Linked DNA regions of Azoarcus sp. KH32C. The protein of the gene in region 1 interacts with the protein of each later gene in a pairwise test. Links are inferred from orthologs where the notes say so. Each region holds a gene or a part of one and is shown on either strand. Other genes may lie near its edges.

Evidence for each region.
Region 2: the proteins of gyrB (region 1) and gyrA interact in binary tests that used the Escherichia coli proteins (3 or more experiments, as listed by UniProt). The link is inferred for Azoarcus sp. KH32C from one-to-one orthologs.

Annotation. Positions count from the first base shown.
Region 1 is NC_020516.1:2,752-18,950, reverse strand. The notes cover bases 13,137-16,199. They hold gyrB (DNA topoisomerase (ATP-hydrolyzing) subunit B), read right to left. Parts: upstream 15,892-16,199; coding sequence 13,381-15,891; downstream 13,137-13,380. Other genes in these bases: dnaN (DNA polymerase III subunit beta), read right to left, coding at 15,977-16,199; AZKH_RS26605 (DUF262 domain-containing protein), read right to left, coding at 13,137-13,148. Also shown: AZKH_RS26075 (sensor histidine kinase), read left to right, coding at 1-1,882; AZKH_RS00065 (response regulator), read left to right, coding at 1,919-2,356; AZKH_RS00060 (LysR family transcriptional regulator ArgP), read right to left, coding at 2,353-3,249; AZKH_RS00055 (LysE/ArgO family amino acid transporter), read left to right, coding at 3,345-3,947; AZKH_RS00050 (CZB domain-containing protein), read left to right, coding at 4,016-4,390; AZKH_RS00045 (diguanylate cyclase), read right to left, coding at 4,392-6,104; AZKH_RS00040 (heme NO-binding domain-containing protein), read right to left, coding at 6,128-6,673; AZKH_RS00035 (HDOD domain-containing protein), read right to left, coding at 6,722-7,591; AZKH_RS27830 (hypothetical protein), read left to right, coding at 7,751-7,876; AZKH_RS00030 (Fic family protein), read left to right, coding at 8,101-9,381; AZKH_RS00025 (hypothetical protein), read right to left, coding at 9,409-10,341; AZKH_RS00020 (CBS domain-containing protein), read right to left, coding at 10,412-10,846; AZKH_RS27140 (HEPN domain-containing protein), read right to left, coding at 11,318-11,980; more of AZKH_RS26605, read right to left, coding at 11,970-13,136. UniProt on the Escherichia coli protein: DNA gyrase negatively supercoils closed circular double-stranded DNA in an ATP-dependent manner to maintain chromosomes in an underwound state.
Region 2 is NC_020516.1:3,941,139-3,948,996, forward strand. What follows is about bases 2,845-5,958. They hold gyrA (DNA gyrase subunit A), read right to left. Parts: upstream 5,658-5,958; coding sequence 3,045-5,657; downstream 2,845-3,044. Other genes in these bases: serC (3-phosphoserine/phosphohydroxythreonine transaminase), read right to left, coding at 2,845-3,017; AZKH_RS17640 (OmpA family protein), read left to right, coding at 5,877-5,958. Also shown: AZKH_RS17620 (prephenate dehydrogenase/arogenate dehydrogenase family protein), read right to left, coding at 1-713; pheA (prephenate dehydratase), read right to left, coding at 823-1,887; more of serC, read right to left, coding at 1,914-2,844; more of AZKH_RS17640, read left to right, coding at 5,959-6,617; AZKH_RS17645 (TRZ/ATZ family hydrolase), read left to right, coding at 6,681-7,858. UniProt on the Escherichia coli protein: A type II topoisomerase that negatively supercoils closed circular double-stranded (ds) DNA in an ATP-dependent manner to maintain chromosomes in an underwound state.

The DNA.
Region 1 (16,199 bases):
GCTCGTCGATGACCCATCGCGCTGGCAGGATCTGTACCGCGAGGCGCAAGGCTTTCAGCAGAGTTTCGGCAGTCACGTGATCCTCGCGGACGCGCAGCTGCGGATGCTGTTCAACACGCGGATGCCCTTCGGGGCGCAACTGCCCGCGCTGCCGACGCCGAAGGGGCGGAGCGCCGCGCGCACGGCACTGGAGACGGGCGCTCCGGCCGTGGGCGACAGTTTCATCGGGCCGGTCTCGCACCTGCCGATGGTGGCGATGGCGACCCCCGTCATGCGCGACGGCAAGCCTGTCGCGCTGGTGTTGTCGGTGTTCGAGGCCAGGCTCTTCCAGGACCGCATCGATCGCGTCTCCTTGCCGGAGGGCTGGGTGTTGACGCTGCTCGACGGCGCCAGCATCCCGATCGCGCGGCACGCACCGCCGGCCTTCGATCCGGAGGCGGATGTCGATCCCGCCGGCCGCTTCGTCGTGTCCTCGACGGTGGCGCCGTGGTCGATCGTGCTGGAGATCCGGCGGGACGTCCGCAATGCACATGTCGTCAGGGCTGCCCTACTGCTCGCGCTGGCGGTTCTCGGGGCGACGCTCGTGGGAGTGCTAGGCGGCCGGCTGGCTGCAGGCCGGCTGGGCAGGGCCGTCGCGACGCTGGCAGAGCCTTCCGCGGCCGCTCCCGACGTCCCCGAAATCCACGAGATCACCGCGGTGCGCGCGATGCTTGGCGAGGCCCGCGACCAACGCGAGGCGGCCGAAGCGGCCCTGCGCGACAGCGAACGGCGCTTCCGGGCGACCTTCGAACAGGCCGCGGTCGGTATCGCGCTGGTGACACCCGACGGACGGTGGCTGCGGACGAACCAGAAGCTGTGCGACATCGTCGGCTACACGCAGGACGAACTGGCCGCGCTGACCTTCCAGGACATCACGCATCCGGACGACCTCGAGGCGGATCTCGATCAGGTGCAGCGCATGCTGGCGGGCGAGATCGAAACCTATTCGCTGGAAAAGCGCTATCTGCGCAAGGGCGGAGCCATCGTCTGGATCAACCTCACCGCCGCCTTGGTGCGGCAGGCGGACGGCAGTCCGGACTATTTCATCTCCGTGGTCGAGGACATCGAGCGCCGCAAGGAGGCCGAGATTGCGCTGCAAGATCTCAATGCGAGCCTCGAACAGCGTGTCGCGCTGCGCACTGCGGAGCTGACGGCGGCCAACCGGGAGCTGGACAGCTTTGCCTACGCGGTGTCGCATGACCTGCGGGCGCCGCTGCGTGCGATGAGTGGCTTCTCCCATGCGCTCGCGGAGGATTACGGCGACCGCCTCGAAGGCGAGGGAAAGAAGTACCTCAACCAGATCGACATCGCGAGCCGCAACATGGCCGAATTGATCGACGGCATTCTCGCACTCTCGCGCAGCACGCGCGGGGAACTCAAACGCGAGCGGATCGACGTCACGGCGATGGCCGAGTCGACGCTGGCGGTGCTTGCGCGGTCGGAACCGGAGCGCGCCGTCGAGGCGACGGTCGAGCCTGGTCTGACGCTGTGCGCCGGTGCACGGATGGCCGAGGCGGTGCTCGACAACCTGCTCGGCAACGCGTGGAAGTACACGGCGAAGTCGCCGGCAGCGAAGATCCGCGTCTACCGCGGTGAGCTCGACGGCAAGCCCTGCATCTGCATCAGTGACAACGGTGCGGGCTTCGACATGGCCCACGCCGACCAACTCTTCCAGCCTTTCCGGCGGCTGCATCGCCACGATGAATTCCCCGGCATCGGCGTCGGGCTTGCGACCGTGCAGCGCATCGTCCAGCGATACGGCGGCGCGATCCGCGCGCACTCGGCGCCGGGCGAAGGGGCAACCTTCTGCTTCAGGCTCGCCGACGAGGGCGAGGCCGCATGAGCGCCACCGCCACCGCTTCATTCCAGGAGCTTCAACATGCGTAGAAAAACGATTCTGCTGGTCGAAGACAACCCGCAGGACGAAATGCTGATCCTGCGGGTGCTGAAGAAGGTCAATCTCGCGAACGAGGTCGCCGTCGCACGCGACGGGCAACAGGCGGTCGACTATCTGTTCGGCGAAGGCGAGTTTGTCTCCCGCGCCGGCGCCGAACTGCCCACCGTCGTGCTGCTCGACATCGGCTTGCCGCGCCTGTCAGGCCTCGAAGTGCTCGCGCGGCTGCGCGCGGACCCGCGCACGAAGCTGCTTCCGGTGGTGATCCTGACCTCGTCCGACGAGGAACGAGACCGGCTCAGGAGTTACGAGGTCGGCTGCAATAGCTTCGTGCGCAAACCGCTCGACTTCACCGAATTCGCGGAAAAGGTCGCGCGGCTGGGCGTCTATTGGCTCGCGACCAACGAGCAGCCGCAGAGCTAGCGCCGCAGCGCCTCTCGGGCGACGGTGCGCAATGCCGAGCTCAACGCATTCAACGCCTGCGAGCCCAGCCGCCAGCGGTGCCAATAGAGCGGCACGTCGAGATGCCGGCCGGGCGCGATTTCGACGAGCTCGCCGGCGGCGATCGCCGGCCGCGCGAAGTGCTCGGGCACCATGCCCCAGCCCAGCCCCTGTTTCGCGACGCCGACAAAGCCATGGACGGAGGGCAGGAAATGCGTCGGCGGCTGCAGCGCGTCGCTGGCGAACAGCGCGATGAACTGGTCCTGCAGCCCGTCCTTCAGGTTGAAGCGCAGCATCGGCGCGCGGGCGAGGCTCGCGCCATCGACGCCGCCGGCAAAGCGGCGCGCCACATAGGCCGGTGAGCTCACCGCGAGATAGCGCATCGTCCCGAGCGGCTCGACACTGCATCCCTGGATCGCCGTCGCGCTCGCGCTCACCGCCGCCATCACCGTGCCCTCGCGCAGCAGCGTTGCCGAATAATCTTGATCCTCGACGCGGACATCGAACACGACCGCCGCCTCGTCCGGCATCGCGTCGAACACCGGCAGGAACCAGCTGTCGAGCGAGTCCGCATTCACCGCGATCGGCATCCGCAGCGCCGCGCCGCCGCCCTCCTCCGCGCTGCCCAGCGCGTCCAGCATCTCCGCTTCGAGCATGGCCAGTTCTTCCGTGTAGCGCAGCAGCAGCTTTCCGGCGCCCGTCGGCACACAAGGGCTCGCGCGCTGGACCAGCACCTGGCCGAGCCGCTCCTCGAGCTGCTTGATGCGCTGGCTGATCGCCGAAGGCGTCACATGGAGCTTCCGCGCTGCCGCCTCGAAGGACCCTTCGCGGATCACCATCGCGAAAGCGGCCAACTGCGCGTTGTCGATCTTCATGGATTAGAGAAATTAACGGTTGGTTAAAACGTTTAGTTTTCCTTGCCGATTGTCGCTCGCTAGGCTCGGGTCATCAACCTTGCCCGGGCGCCTTCATGCACACCCCCTTTCTCGCCGGCTTCCTCGCCTGCCTTGCCCTCATCGTCGCCATCGGCGCCCAGAACTCCTTCGTACTGCAGCAAGGCATCCGCCGCGAACACCTGCTCCCGGTCACGCTGATCTGCGCCGCCTCCGACGCCCTGCTGATCGCCGCCGGCATCGCCGGCCTCGGCGCCCTGATCCAGTCCAACCCCCTTCTCCTCACCGCCGCCCGCTACGGCGGCGCAGCCTTCCTCCTCGCCTATGCCTGTCTCGCCGCCCGCCGTGCCTGGCACGGCGAGCGACTCCAGCTCGAAACCGCCGCACCGATGTCGCTCGCCGGCGCCATCGCCACCTGCCTCGGCTTCACCTTCCTGAACCCGCATGTTTATCTCGACACCGTGATCCTGCTCGGCGGGTTGGCGAATCAGCACGGCGAGGGTGGGCGGTGGCTTTTCGGGGTGGGCTCTGCGGCCGCGAGCCTACTGTGGTTCGTCGGGCTCGCCTACGGTGCGCGGCTGCTCGCCCCGCTCTTCACCCGGCCGGCGGCGTGGCGGGTGCTGGATGCGCTTGTCGCCCTGGTCATGGCGGCGCTGGCGTTCAGTCTGATGAATGACTAGGCATTCGGATCGCATCGGTCCGATGCCGCTCGTTTATCATGGCAGCCATTCCATACGGGAACTCCGTAATGAACTTCGATGAGGCGATCCGTTCCCACACCTTCTGGAAGATCACGTTGCGCTGGCTCGTCAACGGCCGCAAGGGGCTCGACGTGGCGATGCTGGGCGATCACCGTGCTTGCGAACTGGGGCGCTGGCTGGTCAGCGAGGCTGACGCGCTGGCGGCATATCCGGCATTCGCCGAGCTGGTGCGCGAGCACGCCGAATTCCATCGCCACGCCGCAGAGATCGCGCGGCTCGCTTCCGAAGGGGCGCTCGAGGAGGCAGGGCGGCTGCTCGCAGCGGACAGCGCCTTCATGCGCACGTCCGAGAGCACGATTGCCGCAATCAAGGCGCTGAAGGCGCAAGCCGCGCCGGGTGGCGACGGCAAGTCCGCCGCCTGACTCACTCCTTCACGAGGCTGCCGCTGCTGATGGTCACCCGGTTGCGTCCATCCTGCTTCGACTGGTAGAGCGCCACATCGGCCGCCTTGACCGTGTCGGCCGCGCCGGCCGCATGAAGGGGATAAGTCGCGACCCCCAATGAAATCGTCACTTGCGGCAGGAAGCCGCCTTCGTGCGGGACCTTGAAGTCCTGCTCCACCCCGCGGCGGATTTCCTCGGCACGCTTGGCTGCACCGTCGAAATTGGCCCCCGTGAGGATGAGGATGAACTCCTCGCCGCCGTAACGGCATGGAATGTCCTCGCTGCGCACGTGGGTGCGCAGGAATTCGCCGAGCCCCCTGAGCAAGGCGTCCCCGGCCTGATGCCCGTACGCGTCGTTGAATTTCTTGAAGTGGTCGACGTCGAGCATGATCACGCTGCATGGGCGCTGGGTGCGGTTCGTGCGCGCGATTTCGCGGGCCAGCGACTCTTCCATGTGGCGCCGGTTGTACAGGCCCGTCAATGCGTCGCGGATCGACTGCTGGCGCAGGTTCTCCTGCAGCTTGAGGTTGGCGATCGACAGGCTGATCGGCTCGCTCGCCGAATGGATCAGCTGGCGCCGCACGTTCGCGAAATCCGGGTCCTCGCGGTCGTCCGTCGGTACGCCGTGCAGATGCAGCAGGCCGTGCAGCTCTCCTTGCGTTCCGAGCGGGATGCAGACGTACTGGCAACCTGGCGGGTGGGGGTTGTCGCGGACATGAGCACAGGCCGTGTCGAGCGCGGTGCAGTCATGCTCGTGCACGCGCGCGCGGCGCAGGCCCCAGCAATCCGTGCGGGTGAACTCGTGGCCCGGCACGTCGGCGTTTTCGCCCCAGGCCGCGACCACCCGGAAGTTGCCCGAATCGTCATCGAGCAGCGCGAGCGAGCCGCTTTCGCCCGGGAAGAGCTTGGATAGCGAATCCGCGATCACGTGGTGCGTCTCATCGACCGAATGACATGCCTGAAGCATGTCGCCCATCGTGTTCAGCAGATGCATCTGGCGGTTGTGCGCTTCGAGCCGGCGGACCATGGCCTTGAGCTGGCCGTTGGTGTCGCGCACCTGTTCCTCGGCCTTGCGGCGCTCGCCGATTTCCTTCTGCAGGTCGCTGTTGGCAATTTCCAGCTCAAGCGTGCGCTGGCGTACCCGATCTTCGAGTTCCTCGTTGGCGCGTTGCAGCTCCTTCTGCGCCTCGCGCCGCTCGGCGACCTCCTTCTTCAGGCGGTCCGCCATGCCCTTCACGTCGTTGATCGTGTTGGTCTTGGTTTGCAGCAGGATCAGGAAGTCGACCGCCGAATCGTGAATGGCGAAATCCTTCAGCGTGAGCCCGATGCCGGACACCGAACTCATCTCGCGCACGACCGGCGAGCCGAGGAACAGCATCCGCTCGATGCCGTCCTCCTGCGTCCGCAACATCTGGCCCTTCAGCTTGAAGCGCTTGTCGAGCGCTTCGAGAAAGAACACCGTGAACGACTGCTGGTCGATCGCCGCGTACTCGAATGGAATGTTCGGCGTGACGATTCGCAGATAGCTCGCGACCGGATGGCCGATCTCGACGTCGGGCAGCAGTTTCTGTAGCGTCGGCCCGATCTGCTGGATCGTCAGATCGGGCGCGAACGAGAAGTGGAAGGGAAAGACCGCGCGCAATGCGTCGGCATTCAGGCCGTGCCCGGTCGGCGGCTGGGTCCTCGAATCCATCGCGGCGGTCTAGGCGGACAGGCTCAGGCGGGTTGGTGCCTGACCAGGAATTCGTCATACGCAAGGCCATCTTCCTTGCCGCGCAGACGCGTGATGTCGACCTTGGTGTTGAAGTGCTTGCCGAGGCCGCGCACGAGACCCAGGATCATCGGGTGCAGGCCGTCGCGCTTCGAATGGTATTGCAGCTTGAACTCGCCCGGCGTTTCGTCGGTGACGATGAACGACGGCGGCGCGAGGTCCGGCATCATCTGCTCGACTCGGGTGTGCAGGTCGTTGAGGTTCTTGACGAAGCCGACGAAGGAGTCGCCCGACATCTCGAACAGTTCGCCGTAGGTGCGAACGGTGAAGTCGACCCAGAATTCGCCGAAGGCTTCCAGCACCTGTGCGGGCTGGGCGCCGAGCACGGCACAGGCGCCGCCGACCAGGCCCACGGTCACGTCGTCGGGGTACTGGTCCATCGCGATGAACACATCGTCGGTCCCCGCATGTTCGCGGATCGCTTCCCACTTTTCCTCGCCGTAGTGGGTTAGCACCATTTCGCGGACCGCCTGATTCACCAAACCGTACATAGCAACTCCTCCGTGCTCAGAAATGTTCGCCGGGAAGGCGAAACGTCGTCAATGTGCGCCGCCCATTGCGCGGGCGGCGGACTGGAAATGCCCGACCTGCGCGACGATGCGGCCGGCAAGACCGGATACCTCGTCGCCACTCAGGTCGAGTTGTTGTTCAAACAGGAATTCGAGCCCCAGCCGGTCGAGCGACAGGGGCGCGAATGGATGCTCGCGCCCGGCATAGAGCACGTCGGTGACTTCGACAAAGCGTGCGAGCTTTTCCGCGCCGAACACCACCGCAGCGAGTGAGTCCGGATCGATGTCGTCGCGGTGATGATCGGCAAGGGCCTCGACGATGGCCGCCGGTGCGCGCCAGTGCGTGAGGAGGTCGGCCGCGAGGCGCGCGTGAGTGGTCCCGGTCAGCCGCTCCTCGGCCTGTTCCGGAGCAAGATCGTCGTTCAGGGCGCTCGCCACGGTGCGCGCGATGCTGCCGGGTGCCGCCATCTCTTCGACGAGGTAGCCCAGATCGTGGACGAGGCCGGCCAGATAGGCCGTCGCCGGATCGGGATGTCGTTTCACGTGCGCGATTTCCTGCGCCGCGGCTGCCATGGCGAGGCTGTGCAGCCAGACGTCTTCCGCCAGACCCGGCGGCAGTTGCCGGCTCAGCGGATGGCCGAACAGCAATCCAATCGCCAGCTGCCGCGTACGTGCGAGGCCGATGCGGCGAATCGCCTGCATGGTGTCGGTCAGCTCCGGTCCGCTCCGCCGGTAGGCCACCGAATTCGCGATCGCGACCAGACGGATCGACACCTGCGGTTCGCTGGCGCTGATCTTCAGCAACCGCCGTTCGGCATCCGCATCGTCGAGCGACATCGACAGCAGATCGTGCACAAGCGGCGAGATCGGCGGAATCTTGTCGATGTTGATCGGGAGCATGGCGCTTCGCAATATGAAGTTCGACCGATGAGGGATGACGGCGCGCGAACTCCGGTGCCGCCATTCTGACTGTGGACTATATCAATAGTTGGATGTCGACAAATGAAATTTCCATAATGTAACTGGTGCAGCTCTTCTAATTTTACCGATGGCCCGGCATTGACTTCGCCGCCCTGCTGGGCGGCCGGCGAGGGCTGGAATCCCGGCACCGATCCGCAGGCCTTCATCGCCGCCGACCTCGCCGGCGAACTGATTTCGCAGCCGGGGCCTCGGCCGAAATTGTGATTCCATCGCCGCCACCGGCTGATGGGCGGCGCGCGCACGGTCCTCAATGGCGACGCGGGACGAAACGGTCGGTGGTGTACGCAGACCGCGGGTTGGGATGTTCCGAAATTTCGGCAGAGAGATCGGCGTAAACATCGGCGAAATATAGCGTTCTTATAAATCTAACTACTTGATGACTAGATGTTTATAATCGGATGAAACATCGGCAATAAACTAGGCAAAAAATGATCGAGCTATACGACGACCCGTCGCAGATGGAACCGCTGGTCATCGATAGCTCCCGGCCTGTCTACAACTCGCTGGTCGGGTTCGCTCACGAGTTGTCGGAAGCCTCAGCTTGCCTCGATGCCGCACTGGTTCCCGCGACCGCGAGAAGTCTCTCCGAGCTTGTCTCCGGGATGAACTGTTACTACTCGAACTTGATCGAGGGCCATCACACCCTGCCGATCGATATCGAGAAGGCGCTGTTCGAGGTGAAGGCGGAGATGGAGCAGAAGGACTTGCAGAGTCTCGCATTTGCTCACATCGAGGCAGACCGATGGGCCAAGTTCCAGTCGCTCGATAAGGATTCCTTGCCGCCCTTCCTCCTTGAGGTTCACCGGCGTTTCTGCGAGCACTTGCCGGAGGAAATGCTCAAGCTGAAGGACGGCAGCTTCATGGAGCCCGGAAGATTCCGCGAGAGGGACGTCCACGTCGGCATACACCTCGCACCCAGAGCGGACACGCTCGATCGTTTTCTGGAGCGCTTCGCAAGGATCTACGGCCAGCGCCTTGAATGGTCGAAAAAGGGCGGAATCAGCAAGCTGGACGGCATTCTTGCGGCGTTCGCGGCCCATCATCGCCTCGTGTGGATTCACCCCTTCCTCGACGGAAACGGTCGTGTCGCGCGGATCGCCATCGACGCGATGCTCCGCGAATGCGGAGTCAATGGCGCGTCCCTCTGGTCAATGTCCCGAGGGTTCGCGAAGACCGCCGACGAGTACAAGGCCAAACTGGCCGGGGCCGACGAGCCTCGAATGGGCGATCTCGACGGGCGCGGGAATCTGTCCGAAAAGCGCTTGGCGGAGTTTTGCGAGTACGCGATGCAAACTGCTGTCGATCAGGCCAGGTTCATGGCCCGGATGTTTGCACTCGACAACTTCAGGTTTCGAGCCGAGCATTTTTTCCGGAGGGTGCGCTTCGATCTCAAGCCCGAGTCTGCCTACCTCTTCATCCATGCGTTCAGTACCGGCGAGTTCGAGCGCATGGAGGCAAGCCGCATCACCGGCCTCCCGGAGAGGACAGCCAGGGATGTGCTCAATGCGCTCGTCCTCGAAGGATTTCTCGTCTCGGACACCCCACGCGGCAAGGTTCGAGTCGGCTTCCCCATGCATGCCCTCGGCTCCCTCTTGCCCAACCTCTATCCGGCAGGCGATCTGGACGTAGATCCCGAGGCGCTGAGACAACTCGTCAAAGCCAGGACAGCCGCGAGAAAGCCCCCGGCGCCAAGGACGAAGCTCAAATAACGAGCAAAGTCCGAATCGTCGCGGCAGTCACCGCGGAATCCGCCCCCGTTCCCGATAGAACGTGATCCGCTCGATATACTCCCGCGTGCTCTTCGGCATCGGCGTGCGGGCGCGCACGAGATAGAAGATCAGCAAGCGTCCGGCCTCGATCAGTTGGAGGCCGTCGGCGTGGCTGTGCAGGCGCCGTCCGGTAGGGCGCCCCCGGCCGTCCGTTCCGTGGCCGTGCGCGAAGCCGGTGAGCCGCTCGCCCGCGGTGACGAACTTCGTCCACACATCGAAAATGTCCCGATCGGTCCGCAGCGTCTCGCACTTCAGGCGCGCCGCCGCCGCAAATTCCCTCACTGCCGGCCCAATCCCTTCGAAGACGGGAATGCAGCCGAAATTCTCGATCATGCTGTCCGCGATCCGGTCGATGTCGCGCATGCATTGGCCGATCTTGATGTAGCGGCCCTCGTAAAACTCTTCCACTGGCAGCGAGTAGGCCCGGAAAGGCTCGCCCCACAGCTCGTCGATCCCTTCCTCGCCGCTGCGATGCAGGACCAGGCGCCCGAGTTCCAGCGCCTCCATCAGACAGTTGCCGCATTCCTGCACCAGCGGGTAGTCGGTCAGGATTTCCACGCCGTCCGCCTGCAGTTCCACCAGGTGGCGGAAGATGTCCGTCGCCCGATTGAACAGCGCCCCCGCCAACATGCCGCCCTTGATGCGGCGAGCGGCGGGGTCCGTCTCGGCCTCGTAGGCCGCGCGCGCGTCGGCGAGACGCGCACCGGGGACGTTCAGGCCGTGTTCCGTGTGATTGAAGAGGCGCCGGGTCAGCGCCTCGATCAGGTTCTTCTTGGCGTGCAAGGAGTCCGCGGGCAGCGGATAGGTCTTGACCCAGTAGCCGCAGTAGAAGACCCGCTCCTGCCGGTCGATGATCCGCCGCGTACCCTCCGGCGGCGAATCCTCGCCCGGCGACTGCATCAAACGAATAACTGGTCCGTTGCTGTCCATGAAGAAACCACTCGTGTTTCATGCGGCGCTGCGACCCGCGTCAGAGGATGACTGTGAGTTCCTCGCGACGCACCAGATCGTGCCCCAACTGCAGACCATCGATGTCGAGCGCATCATGCGCGGCAAGCAACCCGACCGGGATCCCGTTGTCGTCCACCACCGGCATGTGACGGAACCCGCCTTCATACATCAGATGCAAGGCGTGACCGAAAGGCTTGTCCTCATGGATCGTCTGCACGCTCGTCGTCATGACGCTCTCGACCGACGTCGCCGCTGGATCGAGACCCAGAGAAACGACCCGGAACACAATATCCCGTTCCGTCACGATGCCGAGCAACATTCCCTTCTCCACGACCAGCACGGCCGAGGATCTCATCTCCCGCATGATGATCGACGAATTCCGGATCGTGCTGCCGGGCGAGACCGTAGGGAATGGGCGTTGACCGATGACTTCGCGAATGGGGCGGTATGGCATGGCATGTCTCCTCGCTATCGAAGGATGAAGACGACAGTCTTTCTGCCAGCCGTTCTGGAATGCGAACACCAAGCAGACACGGCGTCGGCTCAGGCGGAAAGACGTCCTGAACGAGCGATGACCGCAAGGTGTTGGTTCGGGAGCATCTGGGGATTACACGATTGCGGCAATCGACGCTCGGGGGAAGTCACGCAAGTTACGGGCCTTTGTTACCTGGGGCGAAAAAGGAAATTAAAACAATGCTATGTGCTGTCTCGGCATTTTCGTGGAACTGTTACTTGCACCAGCGTTGGGATAACGGGACGCATTGAGCGCCAAATGAGTGCGCTTGGTCGGGTATTTCGAGGTGGACGTTGATGCATCAACAAAACCGCGGGCGACTTGCCGCAACGAGCGGCTTCGGGTATTTGCATGGCGATGCTGACAGTGCTCGCTGACGTGACGACGATGCCCTTTTTTTCCTCATAGATCCTAGAGGTCGAGGAATCTATCCACACACTCCGCGACGACGACGGCAGATCGAACCCACTCAATGCCGTCTTCGGGGCCCGGCGGCGTCGTCCCCTTAAGTGCATGGGCGGCTGCGTGCCTAGCCTCCACCAATTGTTGCAGTCCTGAAAGTACGCGGCGGCGGTCCTCCCCACACGCTTCCATAAATCCGTACAAGCTGCGCCCGTTTGAATCAAAAGCGCGCACAACAGCATCGATTCTGTCTGGTGCGCTCGTTCCTTCCCCGAATATCCCAAAATCAGAGAAGTAGGACCAATTTGATGGATTCTCGACGGCGCTTCCACAGCAACGAACGAATCGGATTAGCGCGTCACAGTCGGACGCCTCAACTTGGTTCCGGCGGGTAAACGCCGTTGCCCGTTCCTCCATCTTGAGTGCGATGTGCCGCAGCAGGTAACGCTGCCGCCCTTGGCTAAGTTCTTGCCATGATTGTTCATTAAAACTGCTGCAGAATTCCTCAAGAACATCATTCATATACCGCTCGAGTGCAGCACAGGCTAGCACTATCGCGCATTTGGCGTACATTGAGGCATTTCGAGGATCCTGCGATCCTTGGGCGGAATTCAAGAGGGAGGACACCTCTTCCATTCGGAAGCGGAAATCCTCCAAGGAATTACTCGGCATCGCCAATTTCCATTGTCGGAGCCAAAGGAATTCTTGCTGAATATGGCAATTGGGCTCCAAGATTCTTAAGTGATTCGTTCCACTTAAAAAGCCTGTACTCCATTCGAGTCTTGTCGGCAGTAGCTCTGCTAACACAATCACTAAATCGTTGATCGTTCACACAGAGTTCGATGAACTGAGCCTCAATTTCGGTGGAATGAGTCTCGATCCAATTCGGATTAGCGCCTTCCATTACGATCATCTGGACGTCGAAAACAGCGCGATTTAGTGAATTATCCCATTCAGTTCCGCCCTTGTCGTTGTGTTGCGCGCGCCTGAATGGATGGCCCGGAAAAGCACGCGATACCGCATCGACGGCTGCCAAAAAAGAGTTACACATCTCGGTCAATTCCTGTTGGCTCGGGTTCCGGTGAGCTTTCATATAGGAATTGAGCAGTGTTTTCAGTGGCGGGGAATAATTTGGAAGTGCATCCCGGATGGCAAAGAAGCGAAGTATCAGTTCGCAGTCGTTCATTCGATTATCAGGTTCTTCCTTCCCAAGCAAGGCAAGCCATGAGGGATGTTTGGCAAGCTCATGGAGCAAATCATTTAGAGCTCCACGGAATACGCAGTGTCTAACTTCTTGTGCGTTGAGAGGTAGTCCTCCGGTATTTAGTCGCTCAAAGACCTCGAATCGGATTTCTGAGTCGCTCTTTGCCGATATCACTAAACAACGAAGGGTTCGGTTGTTGATAATTCGCTGTTGGCGCTCTGTCAGGTCGGCGAATCGTCTGCCGTTAAGCTCATGCAAAACGTCCAAGCCATTCAACGGAAAGGAATTCTCAACGTAATCCTTCAAGGCTAGAAGTCTCTGCTGACCATCGACGACGACCTTCGTCCCATCATCATCTTCGGCAAAGAAGAGATTGGGAATTGGAATGTTCAACAGTATTGATTCGACAAATTTGCTCTTCCGCCGTCTATCCCAAACAGCATTTCGCTGGAAGGTGGGGCGCGCCATAAGCTCCTTCTCGCGGATCTCGGCAACGAGCGTCTTGACAGGAGGATCATATGGACTTGCGAAGAACTCTCGCTCTGGTGGTAGATGAGTCCATTCTGCGGCAGACTTACCCTCTTCATCAGCGAACAGGATCTCCTGCGAGAAGTCGTCATGCTTGTCTTTTGTCATAAGCTTCCCCCGAGCGGAAATTACATTGCATTGGAGTTGCATGGTAAACGACAAAACGCGTCTTTGGGGATGTCGAACTACTTGAGCATGTTTTCGCGTTCCCTATGGGCAGTCGTCGGCAGTAGAGAAAGAACTTCAGACAGTGAGTAGCCGCGAAATGCAAAAGGGCTCCAAACGGAGCCCTTTTTCCTAATGCGACACGAATCCTGTCTCGTGTCCTATGCAAGAAAAATCAAACGTCAATATTCCTCGCATACAACGCATTCCCCTCAATAAACGCCCGCCGTGGCTCGACGTCATCCCCCATCAACGTCGTAAAGATCTCATCCGCAGCAATCGCGTCATCGATCTGCACCCTCAGTAGCCGACGCACAACGGGGTCCATCGTGGTTTCCCACAGCTGCTCGGGGTTCATCTCGCCGAGACCCTTATAGCGCTGCTTGGTCAGGCCGCGTTCGACTTCGTTGAGTAGCCAGCGGATGGCTTCGGCGAAGCGGGTGACGGCCTGGCTCTTTTCGCCGCGGCGGATGGTGGCGCCGGGGCCCATCAGGTCGGCGATGGCGGCACTCGCGGTGCGGATGCTGCGGTAATCGCCGGAGCGGACGAAGGGGTCGTCGAGCCAGCCGAGCTTGCGGTTGCCGTGGTGCATGCGCTCGATCGCGAGCTGCCAGGTTTCCGTTTCGTCGTGGTATTCGGCGCGCAGGCGCACGTCGTCGGGGAGATGCGGCTGGATGCGTTCGATGCTCGCGTTGGCGGCGGCTTCGTCGTCGAGGCTGACCTCGATGTCGTGGGCGAGCATTGCGTGCAACACGGCGGGATCGATGTAGCCGGCGAGGCGGTTGATGACGGCTTCGGCGAGCAGGTAGCTGCGCGCGAGGCCGCCGAGGGTTTCGTCGCCGATCGGGGCGGCGCCTTCGCGCGGGATCAGCGTCGCGCCGTCGAGGGCGAGCTTCAGCATGTGCTGGTTGAGCTCGTTGTCGTCCTTGATGTAGAGCTCGGTCTTGCCGTGCTTGATCTTGTAGAGCGGCGGCTGGGCGATGTAGATGTGGCCGCGCTCGACGAGCTCGGGCATCTGACGGTAGAAGAAGGTCAGCAGCAGCGTGCGGATGTGGGCGCCGTCGACGTCCGCGTCGGTCATGATGATGATGCGGTGGTAGCGCAGTTTTTCCGGCTTGTAGTCTTCCTTGCCGATGCCGGTGCCGAGCGCGGTGATCATCGTCGCGATTTCCTGGCTCTGCAGCAGCTTGTCGAAGCGCGCCTTCTCGACGTTGAGGATCTTGCCCTTCAGCGGCAGGATCGCCTGGAACTTGCGGTCGCGGCCCTGCTTGGCGGAGCCGCCTGCGGAGTCACCCTCGACGAGGTAGATTTCGCACAGCGCGGGATCCTTCTCCTGGCAGTCGGCGAGCTTGCCGGGCAGGCCAACGCCGTCGAGCAGGCCCTTGCGGCGCGTCATCTCGCGCGCCTTGCGGGCGGCGTCGCGGGCGCGGGCGGCTTCGACGATCTTCGCGCAGATGGTCTTCGCGTCGATCGGGTTTTCCTGCAGGAAGTCGGTGAGCTTGTTGGCGACGACTTCCTCGACGGCGGGGCGCGCTTCGCTGGAGACCAGCTTCATCTTGGTCTGGCTCGCGAACTTCGGGTCAGGCATCTTCACCGACAACACGCAGGCGAGGCCTTCGCGCATGTCGTCGCCGGTGATGTCGACCTTAGCCTTCTTGGCGATCTCGTGTTCTTCGATGTACTTGTTGATGACCCGCGTCATCGCAGCGCGCAGCCCCGTGAGGTGGGTGCCGCCGTCGGCCTGCGGGATGTTGTTGGTGTAGCACAGCACCTGTTCGGCGTAGCTGTCGTTCCACTGCATCGCGACCTCGACGCCCAGCTCGGCGTCGTGGCCGTGGCCGGTCGGGATGCGCGTGGTGCCTTCGGCGTAGAACACGGTCGGATGCAGCACGCTCTTGGTGCGGTTGATGTATTCGACGAAGCCCTTCACGCCGCCGGCGAAGGCGAAGTCCTCCTCCTTGCCGAAGCGCTGGTCGATGAGGCGGATCTTGACGCCGTTGTTGAGGAACGAAAGCTCGCGCAGGCGCTTTGCGAGGATGTCGTAGTGGTATTCGATGGTGCCGAAGATTTCCTCGTCGGCGAGGTAATGCACCTCGGTGCCGCGCTTGCTCGTCTCGCCGAGGACCTTCAGCGGGCTCACCTCGATGCCGTCGACGACGTCGATCACGCGATCCTGCGGCACGCCGCGGTGGAACTCCATGAAGTGCTTCTTGCCGTCGCGGCGCACCGTCAGGCGCAGCCACTTCGATAGCGCGTTCACGCACGAGACGCCGACGCCGTGCAGGCCGCCGGACACCTTGTAGCTGTTCTGGTTGAACTTGCCGCCGGCGTGCAGCACGCACATCACGATTTCAGCGGCCGAGCGCTTGGGCTCGTGCTTGTCGTCCATCTTCACGCCGACCGGGATGCCGCGGCCGTTGTCGGACACGGAGATCGAGTTGTCGGGGTGGATGGTGATGACGATGTCGTCGCAGTGGCCGGCCAGCGCCTCGTCGATCGAGTTGTCGACGACCTCGAACACCATGTGGTGCAGGCCGGTGCCGTCGGAGGTGTCGCCGATGTACATGCCGGGACGCTTGCGCACGGCTTCCAGACCTTCGAGCTGCTGGATGCTCGATTCGTCGTAGGCGCCGGAGCCGGCGGCGGGGACAGGGGCGGACTGAGGCAGGTTTTGCGGTTCGGACATCGTCTATCTCGGGTGATTCATCAAAGAACACGCCCCGGGAGGGCCCGGGGCGGAGGGCACACAGCCGGCGGTGCGCCGGCCGGCGTCAGATTCGCATCGGCATGACCACGTACTTGAATTGGTCGTTGCCCGGGAGCGTCACCAGCGCGCTCGAATTGCCGTCGTTGAAGCGCCATTCGATATGGTCTTCATGGGTGTTGTTGAGCACGTCGAGCAGGTAGGTGACGTTGAAGCCGATGTCGAGCGGATCGCCGTGGTAATCGACTTCGAGCTCTTCCTGGGCTTCTTCCTGTTCGGCGTTGGTGCTG
Region 2 (7,858 bases), 3.9 Mb from region 1 along the record:
CAGATGTCGCGCCACATTTCCGGGTGGCTGCCGGCAATACGCGTGAAGTCGCGGAATCCGCTGGCTGCGAAACCGAAGAGCTGCTCGGCATTGGCCCGTCCGGCCAGGTCGTGGACCAGTCCGAACGCCAGCAAATGCGGCAGATGGCTGACCGCGGCGAACACGCGGTCGTGATCCTGCGGCGGCATCTCGCTGATCATCGCACCGCAGGCCGCCCAGGCTTCACGCACTCGCAGGATGGCCTCGGGCTCGTTCTCGGGCAACGGGGTGATCACGACCTTGCGGTTTTCGTACAAGGACGCGAACGCAGCATCGACGCCGCTCTTCTCCGCACCGGCGATCGGATGGGCAGGAACCGTATGGGTCAGATGATTGGGAAGATGACGATAGATCGCCTCGATCACGTCGCGCTTGGTGCTGCCGGCGTCGGTGACGACAGTGCCCGGCGCAAGATGAGGCGCCATTGCCGCCATCACCGATTCCATCTGGCCGACAGGCGGAGCCAGCAGAACGAAATCTGCGCCATCGGCGGCACTCGCCCAATCGGAGCAGTATTCGTCGATGACGCCCAGTTCGACGGCACGGGCGAGCGAGGTTCCGCTACGGCCGATTCCGACAATGCGTTCGACCAAGCCCGCACGCCGCAGCGCCAACGCGAACGAGCCGCCGATCAGCCCCACGCCGCACACTACCAGTCTCTTGATTACAGCCATTCAGAGCATCATCCATTCAGGCGAGCAGCTGTCGCGGCGCAGCGTCGCCGCGCGCCCTGTGCCGATTCCACAATCCCGCAACCCTTCCGGCACCCGGGCCGGCATCGACTCAGATGACGGCGACGGGATAAGACCCGAGGATCTTCACAAAGGCTGCCCGGTCGTTGAGTTCCTTGAGCGCAGCGGCGACCTCTGGATCTTCGCGGTGGCCCTCGATGTCGACATAGAACACGTATTCCCACAACCCGCCGCGCGCCGGACGCGACTGCAGCTTGGTCATATCGACTCCATGCCGCGCCAACGGTTCGAGCAGCATGTGCATCGCCCCCGGCCGGTTGGGTGCCGAACACACCAACGAAGTCTTGTCGCGGCCGGACGGCCCCGCATCATGACGGGCGATCACCAGGAAGCGCGTCGTATTGTTCGGATCGTCCTCGATGTTCTTGGCCAGCACGTTCAGGCCGTAAAGTTCGCCGGCCGCTTCGCCCGCAATCGCGCACGATTCCGCATCCTCGGAGGCCAGGCGCGCCGCTTCGGCATTGCTCGCGACCGGTACGCGCGACAGATGAGCGAGATTGCGGTTGAGCCACTCGTGGCACTGCGCGAGCGACTGGGCATGCGAGTACAGGCGTTTTGCCGCCCCGATGCCTTCGGACTTCGACAGCAGGTGCTGATGGATGCGCAGCTTGACCTCGCCGCAGATCATCAGCGGGTTTGCGAGCAAGAGATCCAGCGTGCCGCCGACGGCCCCCTCGGTGGAATTCTCCACCGGCACGACGCCATAGTCGGCATTGCCCGCCTCGACCTCGCGGAATACATCGTCGATCGCGGCGGTCGGCACCAGCGTCGGCGCCGAGCCGAAATGCTTGCGTGACGCGCTCTCGGAGAAGGTCCCGGCCGGCCCTAGATACGCGACCTTGAGCGGGTGTTCAAGCGCCAGACACGCCGACATGATCTCGCGGAAGATGCGCTGCACGGCCACATCCGGCAACGGACCGGGGTTCGCTTCACCCAGACGGCGCAACACCTGCGCCTCGCGCTCCGGGCGGTACAGGTTCCCGCGCTTGACCTCGCCGATACGCTTGGCGCACTGCGCCCGTTCGGCGAGACGAGCGAGGATCTCCTCGTCCAGATGATCGATCTTCTTTCTCAGGTTCAGCAGTTCGTCGCTCATGCTCGCCCCATTTCCCGTAACCAGATTCAGCCGTGCCGCCTGGCGAAGTCCTGCATGAACTCGACCAGAGCGCGCACGCCGGCAATCGGCATCGCATTGTAGATGGACGCACGCATGCCGCCGACCGACTTGTGTCCCTTGAGTTGCGTCAGACCTGCCGCCTTCGCCTCGGCCAGGAAGGCATCGTTCAGCGCCTCGCTGCGCAACAGGAAGGGAATATTCATGCGCGAACGGCTCGCCACCGCCACGCGATTCTCGTAAAAGTCGCTGTCGTCGAGGAAGCGATAGAGCAGATCGGCCTTTTCGATGTTCTGCGCCTCGATCCCCGCGAGCCCGCCCTGCGCCTTCAGCCACTGGAAGACCAAGCCCGCAATATAGATCGCGTAGGTCGGCGGCGTGTTCAGCATCGAACCGTTGTCGGCCATCACCTTGTAGTCCATGACCGCCGGCGTCATGGGATGAGCGTGACCGATGAGATCCTCCCGCACGATGACGATCACCAGTCCCGACGGCCCCACGTTCTTCTGCGCGCCCGCGTAGATCAGGCCGTAGCGGCTAACATCGATCGAGCGCGACAGGATGTGCGAGGACATATCCGCCACCAGGGGCGCACGCGTCGCGGGCAGAGCGGCCTCGTCGCCCAGTTCAACGCCATGGATCGTCTCGTTCGTGCACAGATGCACATACGCCGCATTGTCGTCGAGCGACAGTTCATCCTGACGCAGCAGGCGTGTAAAGCCTTCCGCCTCGACACTGCCCGCGAGCCGGATGCTTCCACCCAGACCGGACGCCGCCAGATGCTGAGCTTCCTTGTAGGCCTTCTTGGACCAGCTTCCGGTCACCAGGTAGTCGGCAACACCGCCGCCCAGCAGGTTCATCGGAATCTGCGCAAACTGCTGCGTCGCCCCGCCCTGAAGAAAGAGCACCCGATAGTTCGACGGGATCCCAAGGAGTTCGCGCAAATCGGCTTCGGCCCGGCCGATGATTTCGCCGAACTCCTTGCCGCGATGGCTCATTTCCATGACGCCGCAGCCGGCACCGTGCCAATCGAGCATCTCCTCGGCAGCCTGGCGCAACACCGCCTCGGGCAGAGCAGCCGGACCGGCACTGAAATTGAACACGCGCGTCATGTGCGAAAGCCCTCCATCAAATCCAAATCATTCCGCTGCGGACGTATCCGCTTCGCCCGTCACATCGGCGTCGATCGCCTCATCCGCCGCGCCGACGGACTCCTCGGGCTCGGACTCGGCCACCTTCTCGATGCTCGCAAGCGAATCGGTTTCGTCGAGGTTGATCAGCGTGACGCCCTGCGTCGCCCGGCCCAGCTCGCGGATGTCCTGCACCTTCGTGCGGATCAGCACACCGCCGGTCGAGATCAGCATCACTTCGTCGCTCTCCTCGACGAGGCATGCGCCGACGAGCTTGCCGTTACGCTCGGAAGTCTGAATGGCGATCATCCCCTTCGTGCCGCGACCATGTCGAGTGTACTCCGCGACCGGCGTGCGCTTGCCATAGCCGTTCTCGGTCGCAGTCAGCACGCTCAGATCCTCGCTCTTCGAGACCAGCATCGCGATCACGCGTTGGCCATCCTCGAGCGTCATGCCGCGCACGCCACGCGCCTCACGCCCCATCGGACGCACGTCGCCCTCATGGAAGCGCACCGCCTTGCCGGCATCGGAGAACAGCATGACGTCGCTGTCGCCGTTGGTGATCGCGACGCCAATCAGGCGATCGCCGTCATCGAGGCTCGCAGCGATGATGCCGGCCTTGCGTGGATTGGCGAACGCCGTCAGCGAGGTCTTCTTGACCGTCCCCTCGGCAGTGGCCATGAAGACGAAATGATCGTCGTCGAAGGCCTGCACCGGTAGCACGGCGTTGATCTTCTCGCCCTCGACGAGCGGGAAGAGATTGACGATCGGACGGCCGCGCGAGTTGCGCGTCCCTTCCGGCACTTCATACACTTTCAGCCAATAGACGCGTCCACGACTCGAGAAGCACAGGATGTAGTCGTGGGTGTTCGCGACGAAGAGGCGGTCGATGAAGTCGTCGTCCTTCATGCCCGTCGCCTGCTTGCCGCGGCCGCCGCGGCGCTGGGCGCGGTAATCGGCCAGCGGCTGGCGCTTGAAGTAGCCGCCGTGAGACAGCGTGACGACCATGTCTTCCGGCGCGATCAGATCCTCGATGTTGATCTCGCCGGTATTCAGCACGATCTCCGAACGACGCGGATCGCCGAACTGCATGCGGATCGCGCCGAGCTCCTCGACGATGATCGCGGTGATTCGCTCGGGCCGTGCGAGGATGTCCAGCAGGTCGGTGATGACATCCATCACCTCGCGGTACTCGGCGACGATCTTGTCCTGTTCGAGACCAGTCAGGCGCTGCAGGCGCAGCTCCAGGATCGCTTGTGCCTGAACGTCGGACAGCCGGTAGCCGTTCGCCGACAGGCCGAACTCCTCGGCCAGCCCTTCCGGACGGTAGCTGCCCGCCATCGCCCGGGCGAGCATCTCCTCGACCAGCGTCGAGCGCCAGACGCGCGCCATCAGCTCGCGCTTCGCGTCCGACGGCGTCGGAGCCGCCTTGATCAGCGCGATGATCTCGTCGACGTTCGACAGCGCCACCGCCAGACCTTCGAGGATGTGCCCACGCTCGCGCGCCTTGCGCAGTTCGAAGATGGTGCGCCGCGTGATGACTTCGCGCCGGTGCGACAGGAAGCACTCGAGCATCTGCTTGAGGTTCAGCGTGCGCGGCTTGCCGTCGACCAGCGCCACCATGTTCATGCCGAACGTGTCCTGCAGCTGCGTCTGCTTGAACAAGTTGTTCAGCACCACCTCGGGCACTTCATTGCGCTTCAGCTCGATCACGACGCGCATGCCGGACTTGTCCGACTCGTCGCGGATCTCGCTGATGCCTTCGATCTTCTTCTCATTGACGAGCTCGGCGATGCGTTCGAGCAGCGTCCGCTTGTTCACCTGGTAGGGCAGCTCATCGACGATGATCGCCTGGCGGTTGCCCTTTTCGAGATCCTCGAAATGGGTCCGCGCGCGCATCACGACCCGCCCGCGACCGGTGCGATAGCCGTCATGCACACCCGACAGCCCGTAGATCAGGCCGGCGGTCGGGAAGTCCGGCGCCTGCACGATACGGATCAGCTCTTCGATGCTGACTTCCGGATCCTCAAGCACCTTCAGGCAGGCATCAAGCACCTCGCCGAGATTGTGCGGCGGAATGTTCGTCGCCATGCCAACGGCGATGCCGGACGAACCGTTGATCAGCAGGTTCGGGATGCGTGCCGGCAGGACCAGCGGCTCTTTTTCCGAACCGTCATAGTTCGGCCCGAAGTCGACCGTTTCCTTCTCGATGTCGGCAAGCAGTTCATGGCCGATGCGGGCCATGCGGATTTCGGTGTATCGCATCGCCGCGGCGTTGTCGCCGTCGACCGAGCCGAAGTTCCCCTGCCCGTCGACCAGCATGTAGCGCAGCGAAAAATCCTGCGCCATGCGGACGATGGTGTCGTATACAGCGGAATCGCCGTGCGGGTGATACTTACCGATGACGTCGCCGACAATACGCGCCGACTTCTTGTACGCCTTGTTCCAGTCGTTCGACAGTTCGTGCATCGCGTATAACACGCGGCGATGCACCGGCTTCAGACCATCTCGAGCGTCGGGCAGCGCACGCCCGACGATCACGCTCATCGCGTAGTCCAGATAGGAGTGCCGCATCTCGTCTTCGAGACTGATGGGCAGTGTTTCCTTGGCAAACGGAGTCATTTCGCGGCGGCGGCAATGGCCGCATGGTCAAAAGCTTGGAATCTTACCATGCGCCGACGTCCGACCGCCCCTGATACAGCCCCCACGACCCGACGCCTGGAGCCGCGCACCCGCTGCGCATCGTTGGCGGGTTGCGCCCCTTATGCTTAAATTGCGCCGCCAACAAACGCCCGAGCCATCGGGCAATACAAATCGAATCGCAATTTCAGTGGAGGACTCATGAACCTTACGACGCTCCTGCGCCCGGCCGCCCTCGGCGCAGCGCTGTTCGCGGCCAGCTTCGCTGCCCAAGCCCAGATCAAGGACGTTATCGTCGACGGCAAGGGTGAAATCCCCTACGCCGTCGATGGCCGCAACGTCGTTGCGCGCAGCGGCGCCGGCCTGTGCTGGCGTACCGGCTATTGGACCCCGGCCGCTGCCGGCACGGCCATGGCCGGCAAGCTCCCGGTGGGCTGCGAGTGCGACAGCGACATCGTCGCAAAGGACAAGTGCGCACCGGCCGCTGCCGCTCCGACCGCAGCCCCCGCGCCGGCCCCGGCAGCCCCTGCCGCCGCCGCGCCGGCCGCTCCCGCTCCGACCGCGAAGAAGATCACCCTGTCGTCGAAGGCTCTGTTCGGATTCAATAAGGCCGTCCTGACGCCGCAGGGCAAGGCCGCGATCGACCGTGAAGTCCTCGCGCGTCTGCGCGAAGTCGGTCCGCTGCAATTGGTCACCGTCTCCGGCCATACCGACCGTCTCGGCTCCCAGCAATACAACCAGGCTCTCTCCGAGCGCCGTGCCAAAGCCGTCAAGGACTACCTCGTGACCAAGGGCGTGCCTGCGGACAAGATCGACGTCATCGGATACGGCAAGACCCAGCCGGTGCCCGGCGTCAAGTGCGACGACAAACTCGGCCGCAAGAAACTGATCGAATGCCTCGAACCGCATCGTCGCGTCGAGGTGGAAATCAAGGCCAGCTGAACGGCACGATAGTTTCACCGGACCCCGCGGAAGCGGGGTTTTTGCTTTCAGGAGCAAGCCACCGTGACTCAACCCGTCGACCTACTGATCAACGCGCGCTGGATCATCCCGATCGAACCGGCAAACATCGTTCTCGAACACCATTCGGTCGCCGTCCGCCAAGGACGGATCCTGGCGGTAATGCCCCAACACGAGGCCAACGGACAATTCGCCGCCGCACGGACCGTCGACCTGCCCGACCATGTCCTGATCCCGGGGCTGGTGAACCTGCATGGACACAGCGCAATGAGCCTCATGCGCGGCATTGCAGACGATCTGCCGCTGATGCGTTGGCTGCAGGAAGCCATCTGGCCGACCGAAGCGCGCCACGTGACAAGGCACTTCGTCCACGACGGCACCTTGCTTGCCGCGGCCGAAATGCTCCGCGGCGGCATCACAACCTGCAATGAAATGTATTTCTACCCGGATGCGGCTGCCGAAGCTTTCGAACGCGCCGGCATGCGCGCAGTGGTCGGCATCACGGTGCTCGACTTCCCGACCCCCTTCGCCTCCGACGCCGACGACTACCTGAGAAAGGGACTCGCTGCACGCGATCAATGGCGCCGCCATCCGCGCATCAGTTTCTCGCTCGCCCCTCATGCCCCCTATACAGTCGCGGACGCCAATCTGCAACGGGTAGCGAGCCTCGCTGCCGAGCTCGATACAATTATTCACATCCACGTCCATGAGACCGCTGGCGAGGTGCACGACTCGCTCGCGCAATATGGCGTGCGTCCGATCGCACGACTCGCTGCCCTCGGATTGCTCGGACACAACGTGGTCGCCGTCCACGCGGTTCATCTCGACGACTCGGACATCGAACTGCTGCGAAAACACGGCTGCAGCATCGCCCACTGCCCCAGCTCGAACATGAAGCTCGCCAGCGGCGCAGCGCCCGTCATGCGCGCCCTGGAAGCGGGCATCCCCGTCGGACTCGGAACCGACGGCGCCGCCAGCAATAACCGCCTGGACCTGTTCCAGGAAATGCGCCACGCCAGCCTGCTTGCCAAGGTCATTTCCGGCGACGCCACGGCGATTCCTGCACACACCGCATTGCACATGGCCACGCTCGCCGGCGCCCAGGCACTCGGACTTTCGGATCGCATCGGATCGATCGAGGTCGGCAAGGAAGCGGACCTGTGCGCCGTCGCACTCGACGCACTGGAGACCCGCCCATGCTTCGACCCGGCATCGCATTTGGT